One region of the Pseudomonas sp. 8_5_2 genome, then DNA from elsewhere that is predicted to be linked to it. Evidence: riboswitches for the same ligand, from Rfam matches in the RefSeq annotation. Region 1 holds a riboswitch; the other holds the start of a gene.
The links. Region 1 has a riboswitch for thiamine pyrophosphate ahead of AC5O5R_RS13850 (TenA family protein). Riboswitches for the same ligand answer to the same signal wherever they lie in the genome.
Positions count from the first base shown of each region.

Region 2: another riboswitch for thiamine pyrophosphate. It lies ahead of thiC (phosphomethylpyrimidine synthase ThiC); the one in region 1 lies ahead of AC5O5R_RS13850 (TenA family protein).

Region 1 covers NZ_CM181238.1:3,004,217-3,011,619, reverse strand. The annotation lists gene AC5O5R_RS13865 (putative bifunctional diguanylate cyclase/phosphodiesterase) at 1-662, opposite strand, end outside; gene AC5O5R_RS13860 (SCO family protein) at 744-1,727, opposite strand; gene AC5O5R_RS13855 (Ig-like domain-containing protein) at 1,873-5,274, opposite strand; TPP riboswitch at 5,526-5,640, shown strand; gene AC5O5R_RS13850 (TenA family protein) at 5,719-6,366, shown strand; gene tenA (thiaminase II) at 6,363-7,025, shown strand; gene codA (cytosine deaminase) at 7,150-7,403, shown strand, end outside.
Region 2 covers NZ_CM181238.1:5,393,149-5,400,551, reverse strand. The annotation lists gene AC5O5R_RS24735 (LysR family transcriptional regulator) at 1-530, shown strand, start outside; gene waaA (lipid IV(A) 3-deoxy-D-manno-octulosonic acid transferase) at 542-1,813, shown strand; gene AC5O5R_RS24725 (TolC family outer membrane protein) at 1,966-3,399, opposite strand; TPP riboswitch at 3,560-3,666, shown strand; gene thiC (phosphomethylpyrimidine synthase ThiC) at 3,824-5,704, shown strand; gene cytX (putative hydroxymethylpyrimidine transporter CytX) at 5,880-7,163, shown strand; gene AC5O5R_RS24710 (RsiV family protein) at 7,132-7,403, opposite strand, start outside.

The DNA.
Region 1 (7,403 bases):
ACGCCACTGGTGTCGATGCGCAACCGCTCCAGGCCGTCATCCTGCAGCAGCCGTACCAGGCCACTGCTGCTCAGGTCGATGTGCTGGAACAGCACCGCCAGGTAGCCGATGTCCAGCTGGACCACCAGGATATGGTCGATTTCGCGCCCGGTCAGGTCGGTCAGTGGCAGCACAAAGGGCAGGCGCCAGTCAGGCAGGGCGGCTGGCGGGCGGGCGGCTTGAACGCTGGGCAGGAAAGGTTTGAAACCATAGCGGGCAATGTGTCGCTGCAACTGCCGCAACCAGTCTTCGGGCAGCCCGCGGGCCTCGTCGGCATGGCTTGCCGACAGCAGCCGGCCTTGCCGGTCGTACAGGCTCATGCGCTTGAACACCGGGTCTTCGGCGAGTATCCGCGCCAGGCTGAAGTTGCCCTGGCGCAGCATCTTCATGTCGTCTTGGGTGACCCCGCCCACGGCCTGGGCGCGGTCGACAAGCTGGCGCAGGCTTTCGCCGACGATACTGGCCAGGTTCAGGTGCTCGGCGGCCTTGGCCGACAGCGCATCTTGCCGAGCGGCAGCTTTTTGCGTGACGTGCAGCCCCCAGAGGAAGGCCAGGGTCGCTGCACAGAGCATCAGGATCAGCAGCCGCAGAAGGCTGGCGGAGGAAAGCGAACGGCGAATCACTGCTGATAGTTCCCGACCCTGGGTGATGTTTGAAAAATACGACAGTCAGATGACAGCCTAATGACTAGTGGCCAATAGCCTCTAAGGTTTTCCCCGGTCAGCTACTGGTGTCTGCAAGCGCGCGGTTTCTTCCTCGATATAACTCATCAACGCGCTGACCTCGGCATCGCCCAGGCGCATGTTGGGCATGGCCATGCGGTTGTACTGCTCATACAGCAGCATGGCCAAGGGGTCTTTTTCGGCCAGCATCTGGTCGGGCTCTTTCAGCCAGCGGGTCAGCCAGTTGGCATCACGCTGGCGGGTCACGCCCAACAGGTCGGGGCCGATACCGGGTTGCCCGGGTTCGCTGCGGCCCAGGGTGTGGCAGGACGAGCAGCGTGTGCGGAAGATCTGCTCGCCACTGCTGGGCGGGCGTATCACGGGGGCCTGGGCATAGTCGTTGTGCATGGCGCTGGCCTGCTTCCAGTTGTGCAGGCTGTTGCCCAGGCGGTCGGCGAGGATGTACGGGCTCTCGAAGGGCGAGGCCTTCATCCAGCGGCCGGTGGCCTGGTTGCCGATGATCAGGCTCAGGTTGTGGTCCTTGGAACGGCCGTTTTCCAGGCCGTCGATCCACAGCCCAAGGCTGCGGCGCAATTTTTCGATATCGTCGGGTTCACCGGTGAGCAGCGTCCAGCCCGGGCCAATGCCGAACTTTTCGGCGTAGCGCTTGAGGGTGGCGGGGGTGTCGTTGTAGGGGTCGATGCTGATGGAATAGAGGAAGATGTCCTTGCCGATGCGGTCCCCCAGTATTTTCTGCACCTGCCGCAGGCGGGCGGTTTCCACCGGGCAGGAATCGGTGCAGCCGGTGAAGATGAAGTTGATGGCCACCACCTTGTCCTTGATCAGGTCGTCGAAGAAATGCACCTTTTCGCCGTCCTGGGTCAGCAGCGGGATGTTGGGGAAGTAGTCCGCTCCCCAGGGGGTGGCGGCTTCGTCGGCCACCGGTTGTTGCGGCTGCAATGGCCAGAATGGAAGGCTGGCGGCGAACAGCGCGAGCACCAGCAGGAAACGCCATGTGCCGGGCATGATGCGGTCCTCTTTGTGGGGATGCTGCACACAATCTTTGCAGGAGCAGCCTTGTGCTGCGAAGCGGCCATTACAGACGTGGCGGCTGCCTGCACCGGCCTCTTCGCAGCACAAGGCTGCTCCTACAGTCGTTACCATTGCCCAGCTATTTGATGCTGATCGGCACTGTCACGCTCTGGCCCAGGGTCGACTTCACGGTCACCGTTGCCGGCGTGGCCGGGCCGTTGCCGGTGGTGGTTACCGACAAGCGCCAGCGGGCACCGCTGGTGGCGGCGGTGAGTGTGGCCGTGCCCAGGTTCAGCGGCCCGGCGGTGGTTGCAGCGGTCACGCTGATGCTGTTGCCAGTGGCCACCGAGGTGGTACCGGCCAGGTCCCAGGTGTAGCGGTTGCCACTGCGTACCTGCACCGTGGCACTGGTGACCTGGATCTGGTCGACTGGCGCCGCCGGGTTCACCACGATGCTGACCGTGGCGGGCGCTACCGACTCGGCACCCTTGGCATCACGCGCCGTGTAGTTGAAGCTGGCGGTGAACGGTGTGCCTACCGTGGCCGGTGGGGTGTAGGTCACGGTAGTCCCGTCGGTGCTGGTGGTGCCCTGGCCAGAGTCCGGCTGGCTGAGGCCAGTGACGGTCAACGGCAGGTTGCCTTCCGGGTCGGTGTCGTTGGCCAGCACATTCAGGCTGACGGCCTTGCCTGCGGTAGTGGCGGCACTGTCGTTGTTGGCGACCGGTGGCTTGTTGGCCGAACTATCGTCATCGCCATCATCATTACCTTTGGTACGGAAGGTCGGCAGGCCGACCGAAGCCATGTATTCCACTCCGTCCCAGCCCGGCAGCGGGGTCGGCATCACCTGGAACTGGCCCGGATGCTCGAGGTCCCAGCGCAGCAGCATCGACGAGTCCTCGTGCTGGGTGTTGTGGCAGTGCTCCATGTAGGTGCCAGCGAACTCGCGGAAGCGGATGGCCATTTCCACTTCTTCCGACGAATCGGTATCCGGCCCGATGCGATACACATCCTTGCGCGCCCATTTTTCCCACTCTGGCGGCGCCTTGCCGTCGCGGCTCAGGATCACGCCTTCCTCGAAGTGCACATGCACCGGGTGGCTCCAGCCGTTGCCGCCGTTCTTGATTTTCCACACCTCCAAGGTCCCGTCGCCGCTGAACCCGGCATCGGTGGACTGGTTGGCCAGTTGCGGTGCTGCACTGATGCGGCGTGGGTCCATGCTGTAGCCGAAACCACCGTCGGTCTTGATTGTCCAGGGGTTGGTGTCGGTGCCGTCCGAGCGGCCGAAGATGAACTCGCGGTGGCGGGCATCCTTGATCTTGGCCTGGTCGGTTGCCGAGTTGCGGTCGATTGGCAGCGGCAGCATTTTCAGGCCTTCAGCCTTGCCCGGTTTGGCCGGTTCGTAGGCCACCGGGTCCATGCTCAGGTCCTGACCGGCGTACGGTTGTACCAGCAGTTGCAGGAACTTGCCGACTGCAGGGTCGCCGTTGTCCCACTGCGGGCCGTTGCTGGTCTGCTTGATCACTGCCTTGTATTTTCCCGACAGCACATCGGCCAGCGAAATAGTGCCTTCCGGACCCTTGCCGGTGCGGTGCTCCTCAAGGTTGATGAAGTACAGCTTGTCGCCGGCCTTGATGCCGTTCTTGGCGAAGTTGATGATGATGTCGTAGCGTTCGGCGATGCCTTGCAGCGGCAATATACCGTTGTTGTCCTGCAGGTTACCGTCGGCATTCAGGTCCATGGTGCCGTCGAACGGCACGGCGTGTTCCATGATGTTGCCGTCGTTGGCGATCATGTGGAACGGCACTCGCGCATACGACACGTTGGAGCCGGACGGGCCTTTGAACTCACCGCTGGTGCCAGCAATTTCACGTACCACGGCAAACTTGAAGTAGCGCGACACCGAGCCGTTGAGGATGCGGAAGCGGTAGCTGCGCGCACGCACCTTGAGCTTGGGCTGGTATTGCCAGTTGACCAGGATCTGGTCACCCAGGAAGCCATCGGTGTTGAACGGGTTGAACCACAGCTGGCCGTTGGCATCCCAGGCCTTGTCGGCGATCACCAGGTTCACGTCGTAGTCGCGGTTCCCCCATGGCATGCCCGAGCCGCTGGGGAAGCGCAGGTTGACGCCATCCTGCAACGCCTCGTTGCCGCGGTCCAGGGCGCTGTAGTAGTTCATCATCACGGCGTTGCCCTTGTAGACGTTCTGCGCCGTGAAATCCATCATATGGTCGTGGAACCAGTGGGTGCTCATGGTTTCACGCCAGTCGCCACGAATCTTGATGCTGCCGTTCTGGCAGGTTTTCAGGCCTGGCGAGTCATCGTTGACGAACAGCGTTTCACCTGGCGCGCAGGGGAACGCCGCACGCGGGTCCTGGGCACGCGTGTTGATGGTGTCGTAGCCGGCCAGCTGCACGGGCCAGCGGTAGTCGTAGTACTGACCGGGGAAGAAGTAGGCGTTGGCGAAGCCGTCGCTTTCAGCCGGTGAGTGGCCGTTGTGCTCGTGGGTCGAAATGGTATGCAGGCCAAAGCCCCCGTTGGCCGAGGGGTCGATCGGCAGGGCGTTGTAGTGGCGCATCAGGATTGGCTGGCCGTAGCGCACCATCAGCAGCTTGGGCGGGAAGGTGCCGTCGAACGTCCACAGTGACTTGTGGTTCTGCAGTGGGAAGTTGGGGTGGAATCGGGTATCGATGCCTTTGGTGGTACCCAGCGTGGTCGGGATATCGGACGTCTGGTAGTACAGCCCGCCCGGCGCGAACTCACCGGCAGCATAGTTGTGCAGCTGCTTGCGATCGCGCAGGCCCAGGTTTATCCGCGCCCCGGCCTGGGCGGTCTTGAACGCCGCCTGCGGGTAGAACTCGTTCCAGCGCTGGTGCGACCAGCCTTTTCCTGGTGGCCGGCCTTCTGCCGGCGAACCCACCGGGTGGCGGTTGAGGAACATTTCGATCTGCGCCTTCCACGGGTTGCGGTCCAGCACGTTGGCGTACTGGGTGGGGAAGGGGTACAGACCTGGCTGCTTGAGGAATGCTTCCAGCGCGGTGCCGCTGGGGCCGCTGCGGGCCACCACGTTGGGGTCCTGTGCAGGGGCGGCGCCGAGCGTGGGGACCGGGAATGTCAGGTCGGGCGGAGGCAGTGCCGGGTCGAGTTTTTCCGGCCCGAATTCTTCAAACAGCAGCAGTTGCTGGGTGAAGGGTTGGGCGCCGAACAACGGGCTGGGCTTGCCGTTGGTAGGGTACCGGTCCGAGGTTTGCAGCGCGGGAGGCAGCACGTTGTCTATACGCACGGTCGAACGGTCGCCATACACGCCATCAGTGAGTTCCAGCGAGCCCTCGTTGGCTTCTTTCAAGGTATTGAGGTTTAGCAGAGCCGGCGTGGGGTCGTCGGGCTGATCAGAGTAATAGGACGGATCGGTCGGTGGTGGCTGGCTATTGTCATCCAGCGGCGAGGCCACTGCTGTGATCAGCCCGAGGCTGAGCATCAGCGCTGTGACGGTAGATAGCTGGAATGCATGCCTGGCAGGGTGGATCATGGCAGGTGTTTTCATTGCCTTGTGCCTCGCTCACGGCTATATGGCTGGGAGCCATCAATGGCGTTTTGCCTGGTTCAAGGGCCTGAGCAATGGTTGTGCCAACAGATATTTCTGTAATGCTTTGTTAAACAAATCCTTGCGGCGCCTGAAGCGCGCTAAATAACCGCGCGTCAATAATGGGGATAAGTACCCAGTAGCGGGGCACCGGTTGCCCACGTTTTGGGGAGTGGGGGGAGTGACAGCCGGGCCGCCCTGGGGTATACCTGAACGCCACCAAGGGGAGCCCGGCAACGGGCTGAGAAACCGCTGAGCTCTGCAGCGCGGTGACCCTTCGAACCTGATCCGGATCATGCCGGCGAAGGGATGGGATTCGAAACCTGCCTTTTTGCCGGCCTCACTGCGGGGCCTGTCCATGCCAACTTCCAAGGTCTCGCTGTCACCCCCTTCAAGGACAGCAACATGACCGAACGCTTCAGCCAGTTCCTGCGCCGCCAGAGCGAGCCGACCTGGTCGGCGGCCGTTGGCCACCGTTTCGTGACCCAATTGTGCGACGGCAGCCTGCCTGACCCGATCATGGTCGACTACCTGGTGCAGGATCACCGCTTCCTCGACAGCTTCCTGGCCTTGCTGGGCGCGGCCATCGCCAGCACCGACAGCTTCGAGGCGCGCCTGCGCTTCGGGCGCTTTGCCGGAATGATCAGCAGCGACGAGAACACCTACTTCCTGCGCGCCTTCGAGGCCCTCGACGTCAGCCCTGCACAACGCAGCGAGCCGGCCGATAGCGCGCCAACGGCGGGCTTCAAGGCAATCATGCGCGAAGCGGCGGCGACCCGCTCCTACGCGGCGGCGCTGGCCGTGCTCAACGTTGCCGAAGGCCTGTACCTGGACTGGGCGCTGAAAGCGCCGAAACCCATGCCGGCCAATTTCGTCCATGCCGAGTGGATCACCTTGCACGACAACCCGGCGTTTCAGGCGTTCGTCGCCTTCCTGCAAAGCGAGCTGGACCGCGTCGGCCCGCAGGAGGCGGCACTGGCGAGTGACTTCTACCAGCGCACCGTGGCGCTGGAGCTGGCCTTCTTCGACGCCGTGTACCCGGAGGTCAAATGAGCATGGACATCTTCCAGCGCCTGAAGACGGCTGCCGAGCCCCAGTGGCACAGCTATGTCGACCATGATTTCGTGCGGCAGATGGGCGAGGGCACACTGAGTGAGGCGGCGTTTCGGACGTACCTGGTGCAGGACTACCTGTTCCTTGTCCAGTTCGCCCGCGCCTGGGCCCTGGCTGCCTACAAAAGTCGCCGCCCGGCCGACATCCGCGCGGCACAGGCGGGGCTGGCGGCGATTCTGGATGAAACCGAGCTGCACTTGCGCCTGTGCGCGCGCTGGGGGCTGACCCAGGCCGACATCGAGGCGGCACCCGAGCACCAGGCCACCGTGGCCTATACCCGTTATGTGCTGGACTGCGGTGCAGCGGGCGACTTGCTGGAGCTGCACGTGGCACTGGCGCCGTGCGTGATCGGTTATGCCGAGATCGGGCGGGCCCTGGCAGAGCAGATCGGCGACTTGAGCAACCACCCGTACCGCGAGTGGATTGGCGAGTATGCCGGGGACGGTTATCAGGGCGTGGCAGCGGCAGCGCGCAAGCACCTGGATGAGCTGGCGGCGCGGAGCATGACCGAGCAGCGGTTTGGCGAACTGGTCGGTATTTTTGGCCAGGCGTCGAGCCTTGAGGCTGATTTCTGGCAGATGGGGTTGGATGGGGGGTGATTGGGGGCTGAGAGGTGTTTGCCCCAGGATTTTCAGCGCCTGTCAGCCCTGATGCAAATCTCCCAAATCAAAGGGCTCGAACCGCTATGATGTGTGAGCAATGCAAAGCCCAAGGAGATCCTCGATGAACATCCTCAACGCCCGACTGCGCGGCAAACCCGGCCTGTTCCGCATCGAACTGAACGCCGAGCGCATCGCCGCCATCGTGCCCCAGCCCGAGCCGGTGACACCACGCGCCGCCGATGACCTGGACGCTGGGCAAAACCTGGTGGTGGCGCCTTTCATCGAACCGCATATCCACCTGGACGCCACGCTTACTGCCGGCGAACCAAGGTGGAACATGAGCGGCACCCTGTTCGAAGGCATCGAATGCTGGGC
Region 2 (7,403 bases), 2.4 Mb from region 1:
ATTACCCATTCCTGGAAGTGCAACTGGCCAGCGGCGCCCAAGGCGATGTGGCGCGCAAGCTGGTGGAGCGGCGCGCTGATCTGGGCCTGTTCTTTCACCACGAAAGCATCCCTGCTTCGTTGGAGCGACGTGCCCTGGGCAGCGTGGAAATGGTCACGGTGTGTGCGGCCGGCCACCCGCTTGCCGGCGAACCCCGGGTCACCCGCCAGCAGCTGGCCCGCCACCGTCAGTTGCTGATTACACCGCAACAAAGCGGCTACCCGGGCGGTGAGGCGATCAGCCCGCAGGTGTGGCGTGCAGACAGCTTCTACGCCATGGCCGAACTGCTGATGCGCGGGCTGGGCTGGGCCTGGCTGCCACGGCACGTGGTGCAGTACCCGACCTATCAGGCGCACATGGTCGAGCTGGACAGCGAATGGCGCCCGCCGGCACTGGTGGCAGAGCTGGCCTGGCGCCGTGATGAACCGCTGGGCCCGGCCGCGCAGTGGCTGGCCGAGCGCTTTGCAGTGCACCTGCGCGCGATCGGGTAAACTCCGCTGCCATGAACAGAACACTTTATACCTTGCTGTTTCACTTGGGCCTGCCGCTGGTTGCGCTGCGCCTGTTCCTGCGCGCGCGCAAGGCTCCAGCCTATGGCAAACGGATTGGCGAACGCTTTGCTCTGCAGCTGCCGGCCATGCACCAGGGCGGTATATGGGTGCACGCAGTGTCGGTTGGCGAGAGTATTGCTGCCGCGCCGATGGTGCGTGCCTTGCTCAAGGCCTACCCGGAGCTGCCGATCACGCTTACCTGCATGACCCCAACGGGTTCCGAGCGCATTCGCAGCATGTTTGCCGATGAACCGCGCGTTCAGCACTGCTACCTGCCCTACGACCTGCCTTGGGCGGCGGGGCGTTTCCTTGATCATGTGCAGCCGAAGCTGGGCATCATCATGGAAACCGAACTATGGCCCAACCACATTCATCAATGCGCCCGGCGCGGCATCCCGGTGGCCTTGGCCAATGCTCGGCTGTCCGAGCGCTCGGCACGTGGTTATGCCCGTTTCGCCAACCTGACCCGGCCGATGCTCGCCGAGATGAGCCTGATTGCGGTACAGACCGAAACCGAAGCGCAGCGCTTCCGCGACCTGGGTGCTCGCCCGGAAAGCGTGCAGGTGACAGGATCGATCAAGTTCGACTTGAAGGTAGACGAACAACTGCTGCCGCGCGCTCGCCACTTGCGCGAGCAGTGGGGCGCCTTGCAGCGCCCGGTGTGGATCGCGGCCAGTACCCACGAGGGTGAAGACGCGTTGATCCTGCAGGCCCATCGCCAGTTGCTGCAGCTGCACGGGGATGCGCTGCTGGTGCTGGTCCCGCGCCACCCTGAGCGGTTCCCTGCGGTGCATGCGTTGTGCAGCCAGCAGTTCGCCACGGTACGCCGCTCTGCCGGTACCCCTGTAGATGCCCAGACCCAGGTGCTACTGGGCGACACCATGGGCGAGTTGCTGTTCCTCTACGCACTGGCGGACATCGCCTTCGTCGGTGGCAGCCTGGTCGCCACCGGTGGCCATAATCCCTTGGAGCCTGCGGCATTGGCCTTGCCCGTGATCATGGGCCCGCACGTTTTCAACTTCCTCGAGATCAGCGCAATGCTGCGCGAGGCGGGGGCGTTGCAGCAGGTGGACGATGCTGACGGGTTGGCCGGGGCTGTGCGCCGCCTGGTGGAGTTGCCACAGGATGCTCAGCGCATGGGCGAGGCGGGCAGGGCGGTGATGCAGTCCAATCAGGGGGCCTTGCAGCGATTGCTTGATGGCCTGGGTGCACTTGTGCGCTGATTGCCGTGTGGGTCTCGCTGACCTCATCGCCGGCAGGTGACAGATCGCATCAAGGCTGACAGGTGCTTGCCGCCAGATATGCAGCGGCAAGTGCCTGTCAGCCCTGATGCAACCTGCCAAAGACCATAGTGCCCCCCCTATCACCCCTTATCTCAAGGCTTGCGCTCGAAGTTCTTCGCCGCTGCCGCGGCCAGGTCCGGCGGCAAGAAGTCCTTGTCGGGGTTGTAGTCGGCCTTCAGGTACCGCCCCAGGTCCTGCAAGTCCTGCGGGCTCAGTGTGCCGGCCGCCTGCTTCAGGCTCAGGTTGTCGAGAATGTAGTCATAGCGGCTGTTGTTGTAATCCCTCACCGAGGTGTAAAGCTGGCGCTGTGCATCGAGCACGTCGACGATGTTGCGTGTACCCACCTGATAGCCGATTTCAGTGGCTTCCAGTGCGCTCTGGTTGGAAATGATCGACTGTTTGCGTGCCTGTACCTGCTCCACGTCGGTGTTCACCGCGCGGTGCAGGTTGCGGGTGTTTTCCACCACCTGGCGGCGCAGGCTCTCGCGCTGTTGCTCGCTCTGGCTCAGGCGCTGGTAGGCCTCGCGAACCTGGGAACTGGTCAGGCCGCCGCTGTATATCGGGATATTCAACTGCAGGCCGACACTGGTCTGCTCGACATCGCCGCTGTAGCGCACCCCCAGCTGCGACGGGTTGGTGAAACCGAGGCTGTCGTTGTCACCCTTCTGGTACTTGGCGACTGCGTCCAGGGTTGGCGCGTGGCCGGCCTTGCGCTGGCGCAGGGTCTCTTCGGCGGCAGAAACGGCGTAGTTGGTCGCCAGCAGGTTGAGGTTCTGGCGCCCGGCAGTTTCGACCCAGGCCTTGGCGTCGTTGGGCGTAGGCACCCGGATCGGCAAAGTATGCACCACGCCCTGGATCGACGAATACTCACGGTTGGTCAGGGTCACCAGTGCTTCGAAGGCATCCTGCACCTGGCGCTCGGCAATGATCCGGTTGGCGCGTGCCGTGTCGTAGCTGGCCTGCGATTGCAGCACATCGGTCTTGTCCGACAGGCCCACATCGAAACGCTCGTTCGACTGGTCCAGCTGGCGCTTGAAGGCCGCTTCTTCAGCCTTGGTCGCGGCCAGGTTGTCCTGGGCGCGGAGCACGGCGAAGTAGTTCTGCGCGGTCTGCAGGATCAGGTTCTGCTCGGTGGCCGACAGCTCCAGCGCCGCCTGTTCGTTGACGGCTTCGGCAGCCTGCAACTGGAACCAGCGATCGGCGCGGAAGATAGGCTGGGCCAGGGTAGCGCTCCAGGAATTGCCGCTGCGGTTGGAGGTGATCGACGGTTCGTCCAGCTTGGTGCGGGTGTTCATCATTTCGGCACCGGCCGACAGGTTGGGCAGCAAACCGGCGCGGGCCTGCGGCACCACTTCGCGGCGTGCGCCATAGTCGGCGCGGGCGGCGGCCAGGTCGGCGTTGTTGTCCACCGCCTCCTGGTAGACGCTGACCAGGTCGGTCTTCACCGTTTGGGGCACGTCCGCTGCCCAGGCCACTCCGTTGGACGCACAAGACACGGCTATCGCCAGTGAGAGTTTGCGCAGCATAGAGGCAATCCTTGTACGAAATTTAATTACTGAACTGTTGAGTATCGAGCGATGCGCCAGTGTAGTGCCATGCGCCCCCGGCAACAATCGCTCGGTACGCCTTTCATCATCCGCGCATTTACCCGCTTGGCTTTGCCGACCACTCCAGTCTAGACTGCGCGTGTTCTTGTCGGGGTGCCTTGAATCAAAGGCTGAGATCGCAGAGGTGCGGATCCCGTTGAACCTGATCAGGTTAGCGCCTGCGTAGGGAACAAGATTGCTCGCCTTCCCGGGGAGCCTCTTGTGCCAGGTCCGGGATTGTCACAGCTGCATGCAGCTTTCAGGCACCCCCATATCCGGCACTGCACCCGTCAAGGGCTGCGTCCGCGTCTTTCAGGTTCATCCCCGACATTCCACTGCTAGGAAGCCGTCTGGAGAGCCTGTGATGAGCAAACAAGAAAAAGCGATCAACCTCAGCGAATCGGCACAAGTCGATCAGCAATCCGTGCAACCGTTCCCGCGTTCGCGCAAGGTCTATGTCGAAGGCTCGCGCCCGGACATTCGCGTACCCATGCGCGAAATCAGCCTGGACGATACGCCGACCGATTTCGGTGGCGAGACCAACGCCCCGGTGCTGGTCTACGACACGTCCGGCCCGTACACCGACCCTGATGTGATCATCGACGTGCGCAAGGGCCTGGCCGACGTGCGTTCGGCCTGGATCGACGACCGCGGGGACACCGAGCGCCTGGGCGGCCTGAGCTCCGACTTTGGCCAGCAGCGCCTGAACGATGCCGACCTGGCCAAGCTGCGCTTCGCCCATGTGCGCAACCCGCGCCGCGCGAAGGCCGGTGCCAACGTCTCGCAGATGCACTATGCCCGTCAGGGCATCATCACCGCCGAGATGGAATACGTGGCCATCCGTGAAAACATGAAGCTGCAGGAGGCCCGCGCCGCAGGCTTGCTGAACGATCAGCATGCCGGCCACAGCTTCGGTGCCAACATTGCGAAAGAAATCACCGCCGAATTCGTGCGTGAGGAAATCGCCCGTGGTCGGGCGATCATCCCGGCCAACATCAACCACCCGGAAGTGGAGCCGATGATCATCGGCCGCAACTTCCTGGTGAAGATCAACGGCAATATCGGCAACAGCGCCCTGGGCTCCTCGATCGAGGAAGAAGTGGCCAAGCTGACCTGGGGCATCCGCTGGGGTTCGGACACGGTCATGGACTTGTCCACCGGCAAGCATATCCATGAAACCCGCGAATGGATCATCCGCAACTCGCCGGTGCCGATCGGTACGGTGCCGATCTACCAGGCCCTGGAAAAAGTCAACGGTGTGGCCGAGGACCTGACCTGGGAGCTGTTCCGCGACACCCTGATCGAGCAGGCCGAGCAGGGCGTGGACTACTTCACCATCCACGCTGGTGTGTTGCTGCGCTATGTGCCGCTGACCGCCAAGCGCGTCACCGGCATCGTCAGCCGTGGTGGCTCGATCATGGCCAAGTGGTGCCTGGCGCACCACAAGGAAAACTTCCTGTACACCCACTTCGACGAAATCTGCGAAATCATGAAGGCCTACGACGTCAGCTTCTCGCTGGGCGACGGCCTGCGCCCTGGCTCGATTGCCGACGCCAACGACGCCGCACAGTTCGGTGAGCTGGAAACCCTCGGCGAGCTGACCAAGATCGCCTGGAAGCACGATGTGCAGTGCATGATCGAAGGCCCCGGCCACGTGCCGATGCAGCTGATCAAGGAGAACATGGACAAGCAGCTGGAGTGCTGCGACGAGGCGCCGTTCTACACCCTCGGCCCGCTGACCACCGACATCGCCCCGGGCTATGACCACATCACCTCGGGCATTGGTGCGGCGATGATCGGCTGGTTCGGTTGCGCCATGCTGTGCTACGTCACGCCCAAGGAGCACCTGGGCCTGCCGAACAAGGACGACGTCAAGACCGGCATCATCACCTACAAGATCGCTGCACATGCCGCCGACCTTGCCAAGGGCCACCCGGGCGCGCAGATTCGCGATAACGCCTTGTCCAAGGCGCGTTTCGAATTCCGTTGGGAAGACCAGTTCAACCTGGGCCTGGACCCGGACACCGCGCGTGCCTTCCACGACGAAACCTTGCCGAAGGAATCGGCCAAGGTCGCGCACTTCTGCTCGATGTGCGGGCCGAAGTTCTGCTCGATGAAGATCACCCAGGAAGTCCGTGAGTACGCCGCCAAGATCGAAGCCGTCGACGTCACGGCCGAGCAAGGCATGCGCGAGCAGGCCGAGCGGTTCCGCCAGACAGGCAGCCAGCTGTACCACAAAGTCTAAACCGCTGCGCTGCCCCTTGTAGGAGCGGCCTTGTGTCGCGATGGGCTGCGAAGCGGCCCCGGCAATTTCAGCTGTGAAGCTGAAAACCTGGGGCCGCTCTGCGGCCCTTTCGCGACACAAGGCCGCTCCTACAGCGACCGCGTACATTCCAATACTTTGCCGAGTATCAACAAGCATGACCACGCCTAGCCAGTTTTCCCCCGACCACCCGGTCCCCACCCACCAGCGCATCTTCGGCGCCCGCGACCTGTTCTCGCTATGGTTCTCCCTGGGCATCGGCCTGATGGTGCTGCAGGTCGGCGCCATGCTGGCGCCGGGCCTTGGCCTCGCCGGCGCGGTGCTGGCCATCGCTCTGGGTACTGGTGTCGGCGTGCTGCTGCTGGGCGCCGCCGGCGTCATCGGCAGCGATACTGGCCTTTCTGCCATGGGAACCCTGAAACTCAGCCTGGGCGGCCATGGCGCGCGCCTGCCGGCGCTGCTCAACCTGCTGCAACTGGTGGGCTGGGGCGCGTTCGAGATCATTGTCATGCGCGATGCCGCCAGCCTGCTGGGTGCGCGCGCGTTCGGCGCAGAAAGCGCCTGGAACAGCCCGATGCTCTGGACCCTGTGCTTCGGCGCCCTGGCCACCCTGTTGGCGGTCAGCGGCCCGCTGGCGTTTGTGCGCAAGGTGCTGCGGGCCTGGGGCATCTGGGTGCTGCTGGGCGCTTGCCTGTGGCTGACCTGGAACCTGTTCGCCAAGGCCGACCTGGCGCAGTTGTGGAGCCGTGCGGGGGACGGTTCGATGTCGCTGGCCGTGGGCTTCGACATCGTCATCGCCATGCCGCTGTCCTGGCTACCGCTGATCGCCGACTACTCGCGTTTCGCCCGCAACGGCAAGCATGTGTTCGGCGGCACGGTGATCGGCTATTTCATCGGCAACACCTGGCTGATGAGCCTGGGTGTGGCCTACACCCTGGCCTTTGCCGCCAATGGCGAGGTCAATGCCTTGCTGCTGGCACTGGCGGGCGCCGGCATGGGCATTCCGCTGCTGCTTATCCTGCTCGACGAGTCGGAAAAGGCCTTTGCCGATATCCATTCGGCAGCGGTTTCCACCGGTGTGCTGTTGCCGCTGAAGGTCGAGCACCTGGCGCTGGCCATCGGCGTGCTGTGCACCCTGATTGCCTTGCTGGCGCCACTGGCACAGTACGAGAATTTCCTGCTGCTGATCGGGTCGGTGTTCGCGCCGTTGTTCGGCGTAGTGCTGATGGACCATTACGTGGTCCGTCGCCGCCGCCTGCCGGCACAGGTGGGTGGCTTGCACTGGCAGGCGCTGCTGGCCTGGGCGGTGGGCGTTGTGGCTTACCATGTGATCGCCGCGCAGGCACCTGACCTGGGGGCGACCCTGCCGGCATTGGTGCTGGCAGGGCTACTGCACGGGCTGCTGAGCTTCAGCCGCGGCCGGGAAACAGCTCAGGCTTGAGCACGCCGTTCAGGCGCGGGTAGGGGATTTTCAGCTCCACGTGGCCCATGGAGTAGGGCGCGATAGCATAGACCTCGTACTTGACCACCACCGCGCCGTACGTCAGGGCGACGTGCGGCGACTGCTTGAATGGCCAGGTCTTGACGAACTCGGCGTCCTTGTCCATGCCTACACTGATCAGCCAGGCGCGGTGCGACTCCTCGACGGTTTTCCAGAAGGTGTCCTCCTGGCCTGGCACCA